Regions from separate parts of the Arthrobacter sp. BGA-UO-ETr-C19 genome, predicted to be linked through region 2. Evidence: predicted binding sites of a transcription regulator. Region 2 holds the regulator's gene; each other region holds the start of a gene.
The links. Region 2 encodes LexA, which represses DNA repair genes until DNA is damaged. Its sites were predicted from a motif close to TCGAACANNTGTTCGA; they were not measured.

Region 1 (2,260 bases), on a different contig from region 2:
GCAACTGCCTCCCAAGGTGCTCGGGTCTTTCCCCAAGGTCGGCGAGACAGAGTTGTCCCATCCCCAACGGGCCGCAGCCACGGGCAAAGCCTGCAGGCCCTGACGCCGGGGCCCTGGCTGTCCCCATGCACCCCGACCCCGGCGGAAAGGCACCCCGGATTGCCACGGCCAGTCGACGGAGGACGCGGGGCCGCCGACGGCAGGGTTGTTGAGCGGCGGGTGGCAGGATGGTGCCGTGACAACCAGGCGGCGGACTGCGGCTCCAAACGCGGAGTGGGTGCTGATGTACCGGGGCGGGCTGACCCGCTCCCGGATCGCCGCGCTCACCCGCGCGCCGGCCGCGACAATCGGCTATCACCTGTCCGTGGCACTTGGCGCGGACCCCGGACTTCAGGCCGCCCACGAGAAAGCCGCCGGCCCACAGATAACGCAGGTGAGCGTGCAGGGGCTGGCGCGGATGCGCCAGCTCGTGGCTAGGGTCCAGGAAACCGGGCGCTACCCTTCCCGCACCGCCGCCGACGCGGACGAGCGGAGACTGGCGTCCTGGTTGGAGCGGCGCCGCCGCGACGCCGCGGCCGGGACACTCGCCCCGGCGTACCGTGACGGGCTCGCCGCCCTCCCCGACTGGCAACGACCGCCGCGGACCGTGGCCGATGAGGCCAGATGGCAGGACCGGCTCGCCGCCCTGATGCGGTACCGGGCCGCCGGGCACGACTGGCCCCGGCACAAGTCCATCGTGGCCGGGGAAGAACACGACCTCGGCGTCTGGCTGCACGTCCAGCGCCAAAAGGCACGCCGCGGCGAACTCGAACCGGCCAAAGCACGCGCACTGGATGAGATGCTGCCGGGCTGGTGCTCCGGCCGGCAACGTGGCCGCAAACCCCGCACCGGCACCGCGTAACCCCGGCTTCCCCCACGGACAGCAAGCAGACCACCACACCGGGCGAACGGGTTGTGCCCACTGGGGGCAGGTGGAGCCCTCCGCACAGCTCAAAGCTGTCCCCCTTGGCGTGCAACCCGTACCGTCCAAGCGCCGGGGCAAGGGGCCGCGTGCATCCCGATGCACCTGGAGATTCTTTACTGTCCGACCCCGGGTCTACACTTGAAACCTATCGAACATATATTCGAAAAAGGTGTGTTGTGGGCGTCATTGTTGGTCCCCGTGTGCTAGATGCGGGCGTGTCGTTGTTGTCGGTGCTGGTCTCCCCGGTGCCGGTCGCGGCGGGATACCCGTCGCCGGCGCAGGACTACTTCGACGGCCGGATCGACCTGAACGAGCACCTGATCAAGGACATCACCAGCACCTATGTCGTGCGGGTGACCGGGGACTCCATGGAAGGCGCCGGCATCAGCGACGGGGACGAACTGATCGTGAACCGGGCGCTGGAACCCACGGACGGGTCGGTCGTGGTCGCCGTCCTGGACGGAGAGCTGACCATCAAGCGGCTGCGCATCACCGCCACCGGCGTGGTGCTGCAGGCGGAGAACCCCAAGTACCCGGACATCCGCGTCCCGGCGCTGTCCGAGCTGACCGTGTGGGGCGTCGCGACAAGGTGCCTGCACCATGTCTAACGCGCGCCTTTTTTACATTGAACGTGAAAGGTCGGAGGGATTCCATGTCTAGGCCGGCGGTGATGCGGCGGATGCCACAGATCGCGCATGTGGACGTGAACTGCTTCTACGCCTCGGCCGAGCGTGCCTTCGACCCGTCATTGGAAGGCCGGCCGGTGGTGGTGCTGTCCAACAACGACGGCTGCGCGGTGACCCGCTCCCCCGAGGCCAAAGCCCTCGGCATCCCGATGGGTCAGCCGTGGTTCAAACTGAAGCCGCGGGCGAAGGAATGGGGCCTGGTTGCGCTGTCGTCCAATTACGAGCTCTACGGGGACATCAGCGCCCGGGTGATGGAATTGCTGGGCCGGTACTCGGCCTGGCTGGAGGTCTACAGCATCGATGAGGCCTTCCTCGGCGTCAAAGGCTCCCCCGCCGAGCTGCTGGCCCTGGGGCGGGCCATGAAAGCCGCGGTCCGGCGGCACGTCGGGGTGCCGGTCTGTGTCGGGATCGCCCCCACCAAAACGCTGGCGAAGCTGTGCAACAAGTGGGCCAAACACAACCCTGCGTTCGACGGGGTCTGCCACTGGGACTCCGTCCCTACCCCTGTGCGGGAGGGCCTGTTGGGGCGGTTGTCCGTGGAGGAGATCTGGGGCGTCGCCGGCCGGCTGACCAAACGCCTGAACGCCATCGGCATCCACACGATCGCCGA
Region 2 (2,260 bases):
GGGGACAGCCCCCTCAGGTTGGTCCGCAGGGGCAGTCGGTTCAGTCGCTCAAGCTGGTCAGTCACCTAGACAGTTTAAGTAACCCGGAGGGCCGGCCGGAAACTGTGACGGCCCCGGCGCCCAGAAACCGCCTATTTGTTCGGCACAAACAACTGCTGGCCGGGCATGACCTTCCCTGCCTGGAGGTCGTTGAGCTGGACAATGTCCGCAATCACGTCCCGGGGGTCGCGGCCGGGGTCGACTTTTCCGGCGATGGCCCAGAGTGACTCACCGGGCTGCACCGTGACAGAAACGGTGGGCGTGACGGTCAGGCCGCTGGCGCTGTCTGCAGCCTTGGCCGGCGAGTTCAGGAGCCCCGCCAGGGACAGGATCACGGCGGCAAGCAGAACAAGCGGCAGGCCGATCAGGACGACCCGGCCGCGGCGGGTGAGGCGAAGGCGCGGCGGCTTGCCTGGCCGGGACGCCGCACGGGACTGGGACACCGCACGCAGTTGGGTCACCGCCCGCTGATGAGACACCGCGCCGCGGCGGGAATCCGCAGACGGGAATGCTGTTGAAGCCTGCACTGCTGTTGAAGCTGACATGGCGTGAGCCCTCCTGGACCAAGTTGTACTGCCTCGTGTTCGAACGGACAGTTCGAACACCGGGCTGACGAGCCGCCCCCACTAGAACACATGTTCGAACTTTGCTTTTCCTAGTTTTAGCACCTATCAACGAATTAAGTCGAGACTCGCTAGAACAAATGTTTGAAAAAGCCCTATGGCTGGCCTACGTTGGAAAACACAGAACAACCACATCTGCAGTTGATCAGCAGGGTCTGACATTTTTCAGGCCGGAAGTTCCCGGCCACTGCAGCTACCGCGGCCGGGAGGAACGGAAAGGCGTTGGCGAACATGGCAGCACAGGCCTCTGACGGCAAGGCTCCCCAGCGCAGCCCGCGGTCTCAGCGGACCCCCAAGGGACTGACACTCCGTCAGAAGAAGATCCTGGAAACCATCCAGCGTTCGGTCAATGAAAACGGCTACCCGCCGTCGATGCGGGAAATCGGCGACACCGTCGGCCTGGCCAGCCTGTCCAGCGTGACCCATCAGCTCTCCCAGCTGGAAAAGCTTGGCTACCTTCGGCGTGACCCCAAGCGTCCGCGCGCCATGGAGGTGCTGATGCCACTCACCCTGGATGCGGGGACGGCGAAATCCGGCGGCACGGACAAGGCCCCGGCCATGGGCGCTGCAGGCGCTTCCGTGTCCGAACTGCCCAGCGCGATGGACACCGCAATGGTGCCGTTGGTCGGCCGGATCGCGGCCGGCGGCCCCATCCTCGCGGACCAGATGGTGGAGGAGCTGATGCCGCTGCCCCGCCAACTGGTGGGCCACGGCGAACTGTTCATGCTTAGGGTCGCAGGCGACTCCATGGTGGACGCCGCCATCTGCGACGGCGACTGGGTGGTGGTCCGGCGGCAGAGCGACGCGGTCAACGGCGACATCGTCGCGGCGCTGCTCGACGACGAAGCCACAGTCAAGACATTCCGGCAGCGCGACGGCCACACCTGGCTCCTGCCGCAGAACACCCAGTACGAACCCATCCTCGGCGACCACGCGGTTGTCATGGGCAAGGTGGTTTCCGTACTCCGCTCGCTGTAGCCTCCGGGGCCGGCAGCCGCCGGGCTTCCTCCCCGGAAACATCGCTCAGGGAGCGGAAACGTCGTTCAGGGAGCCTTACGCCCCGGGCAGCAGTGGCCCGGGGCTTCCTCACGTCTGTGCGCCGGCGAGCCTTTCCAGTGCCGCGACGGCGGTCTTCCGGTCGGTCGTTGGCCAGAACGGCGGAAGGGCGGCCCGCAGGAACCCGCCGTAGCGCTCTGTGGAAAGCCTGGAGTCCAGCACCGCCACCACGCCCTTGTCATTCGTGGACCGGATGAGCCGTCCGGCCCCCTGGGCGAGCCTGATGGCCGCGTGCGTGGCGGATACGGACATGAAGCCGTTGCCGCCGGCCTGGGCAACGGCCCGGGACCGCGCGGTCATCAGCGGGTCGTCCGGCCGCGGGAAGGGAATCCGGTCAATGACCACCAGGCGGCAGGACCCGCCCGGCACGTCGACCCCCTGCCACAGTGACATCGTGCCGAACAGGCAGGTATCGGGCTCGTCAGCAAACTGCTTCACAAGGGCCGTCATGGTGGATTCGCCCTGGCAAAGAATGCTGACATCCAGCCGCGTGCGCAGGGCGTCCGCGGCTTCCTCGGCCGCCCTCCGTGAGGAGAACAGAC
Region 3 (2,260 bases), on a different contig from region 2:
CACCGAAGCCGAGTGGGATTTCATCGAGACGCAGTCTGAGTTTGTGGACTGAGGATTTCCCAGACTGACCGGCCCGCGGACGCGCGGGCCGGTCAGTCCCGTGCGGCCGGTCAGGCCGCGCGCACCACCGGTAACTCGTCCCAGTGCGTGGTGTAGCGCGGCGATCGCATTCCACGTTTCATGCTCCAGTCCAGGCCGCTCCTCAGGCCTGCGAACCCTAGCCCGATCGCGCCCCTGCCGTACTTCCGGCTGATTTCCTCCCCATGGCATTTAGCCGTTTTTCCAGCCGGCCCGCCACGCCCCAGGCCTCCGAGACCGGCAACCGGGCCATGAGCAGTTCACGTGCCTCCGGATCCATCGACTCCCAGCGGCACACCCCTCCGAGCGCGAGGTTGTTCTTGGCCCACCGGTTCGCGAGTTTGGCGAGCGTCTTGGTGGCAGCGATGCCGACGCACACGGGCACCCCGATGTTGCGCTGGACCGCCGCCTTGATGGTCTGGCCGAGAACCACCACCTGTTCCGGGCTACCCTTGATGCCCAGGAAGGCCTCGTCGATGCTGTACACCTCGAGCCAGGCCGAGTACCGTCCCAGCAGTTCCATGACGCGGGCGCTGATGTCGCCGTACAGTTCATAGTTGCTGGACCGGGCAACGAGGCCCCACTCCCTGGCCCGGGGGGCGATCTTGAACCACGGTTCGCCCGTGCTGATCCCCAGGGCCTTGGCCTCCGGACTGCGGGTCACGGCGCAGCCGTCGTTGTTGGAAAGCACCACCAGCGGTTTGCCTTCGAGGGAGGGGTCGAACGCACGCTCCGCGCTGGCGTAGAAGCAGTTCACGTCCACCAGCGCTATTTGTTGCCGTGTCTCAGACATGGTGCAGGCACCTCGTGGCCACGCCCCAGATGGTGAGGTCTGCCAGGGCGGGGACGCTGATGTCCGGATACAGGGGGTTGGCCGCCTGGAGCACCACACCGGCCGCGGTGATCTTCAGGCGCTTGATGGTGAGTTCGCCGTCCAGCACTGCGACCACCACGGATCCGTCCCGCGGTTCCAGTGCACGGTTGACGATCAGTTCGTCGCCATCACTGATGCCGGCCCGTTCCATGGAGTCACCGGACACCCGCACGATGTAAGTGCTGGTGATGTCCTTGATCAGGTGCTCGTTCAGGTCGATCCGCCCGTCAAAGTAGTCCTGGGCGGGGGACGGGAAGCCCGCCGCTACAGCCACGGGGGAGATCAGCACCAGCCGCAGGGAAAGTCCCGCCTCTATCACGCGGGGACCAATGATCACGCCCACAACACACCTTTTTTCGAATATATGTTCGATAGTTCAGTGTAGTCCCCGTGGCTGACAGAATGCAGCAAGGCCGGGCAGCGGTTGTGTTCATCACACGTTCGTCGCGCCGTCTCCGTCGCAGCGGGTCTGCGTCGCATACTGGTCTCATGGGGATGCAAGGCGCAGGAGGATCAGTGGTGGAAACCTTGAAAAGGGTGGTGCGGAACGAGTACTTTCCGGCAGCAGCCGTGCTGACGCTGGTGGTGCTCTTCTGGGTTGCGGGCCTGTTCGGCGGCCTGTCCCTGCTGAGCCGGAGCCAGCCCCCGATCGCCACGCTCACTTGGCTGCTGTTCGTTTACGCCGCCGCCGTCCTGACGCCCCTGGCCGGAATCCTGGCCGCCGCCGATCTGCTCCGCCGGTGGTGGCGAAACCGCCGTGCCGCGAAAGCCGGCACGGCGAAAGCCGCGAAAATCGGGTCGTAGGGCCGGCCCTGGCAACGTGTCCGGGCAAACCCGTGGGGGCCAAAACCATTGCAGCCCCTCCGCCCGAGTGGTTGCATGGGGTGCATGAATGCCTCAGAGAGTTTCGTTTTAGCAATCGGGACCAAAAAAGGCCTCTGGGTGGCCACCAGCCAAGACCGGAAGCAGTGGTCCTTTTCCGGCCCGCACTTCCTAATGAGCGAGATACCGAGCATCGGAATCGACACGCGGGACGGCCGCACACGCATCATGGTGGGCGTGCGGTCGGAACACTGGGGCCCGTACGTTGCCCACTCGGATGATCTGGGGGCCAGCTGGACCGAGCCCGAGCAGGGTGCCATCAAGTTCCCCGAAGGCACCGACGCCGCCGTGGAACGGATCTGGCAGATCTACCCCGACGCGGAATCCCGCCCGGGGGTGGTGTGGGCCGGCGCGGAGCCGATTTCGGTGTGGAAATCGACCGACGGCGGTGAGCACTTCGAGCTGAACCGCGGCCTGTGGGACCAC

Region 1: the regulator LexA is predicted to act here: its motif matches at 1,113-1,128, upstream of AC57BR_RS05015 (LexA family protein).
Region 3: the regulator LexA is predicted to act here: its motif matches at 1,309-1,324, upstream of AC57BR_RS01580 (LexA family protein).

The regions. Positions count from the first base shown of each region.
Region 1 covers NZ_JCAQPC010000009.1:117,134-119,393, reverse strand. Annotated here, with positions in the region: gene AC57BR_RS05020 (helicase associated domain-containing protein) at 236-901, shown strand; gene AC57BR_RS05015 (LexA family protein) at 1,141-1,572, shown strand; gene AC57BR_RS05010 (Y-family DNA polymerase) at 1,617-2,260, shown strand, end outside.
Region 2 covers NZ_JCAQPC010000020.1:48,157-50,416, forward strand. Annotated here, with positions in the region: gene AC57BR_RS12470 (histidinol-phosphate transaminase) at 1-65, opposite strand, end outside; gene AC57BR_RS12475 (LysM peptidoglycan-binding domain-containing protein) at 132-584, opposite strand; gene lexA (transcriptional repressor LexA) at 894-1,640, shown strand; gene AC57BR_RS12485 (ATP-dependent DNA helicase) at 1,749-2,260, opposite strand, start outside.
Region 3 covers NZ_JCAQPC010000006.1:121,256-123,515, reverse strand. Annotated here, with positions in the region: gene AC57BR_RS01595 (hypothetical protein) at 1-52, shown strand, start outside; gene AC57BR_RS01590 (DUF4113 domain-containing protein) at 111-206, opposite strand; partial or broken gene AC57BR_RS01585 (Y-family DNA polymerase) at 260-871, opposite strand; gene AC57BR_RS01580 (LexA family protein) at 864-1,295, opposite strand; gene AC57BR_RS01575 (hypothetical protein) at 1,472-1,756, shown strand; gene AC57BR_RS01570 (WD40/YVTN/BNR-like repeat-containing protein) at 1,832-2,260, shown strand, end outside.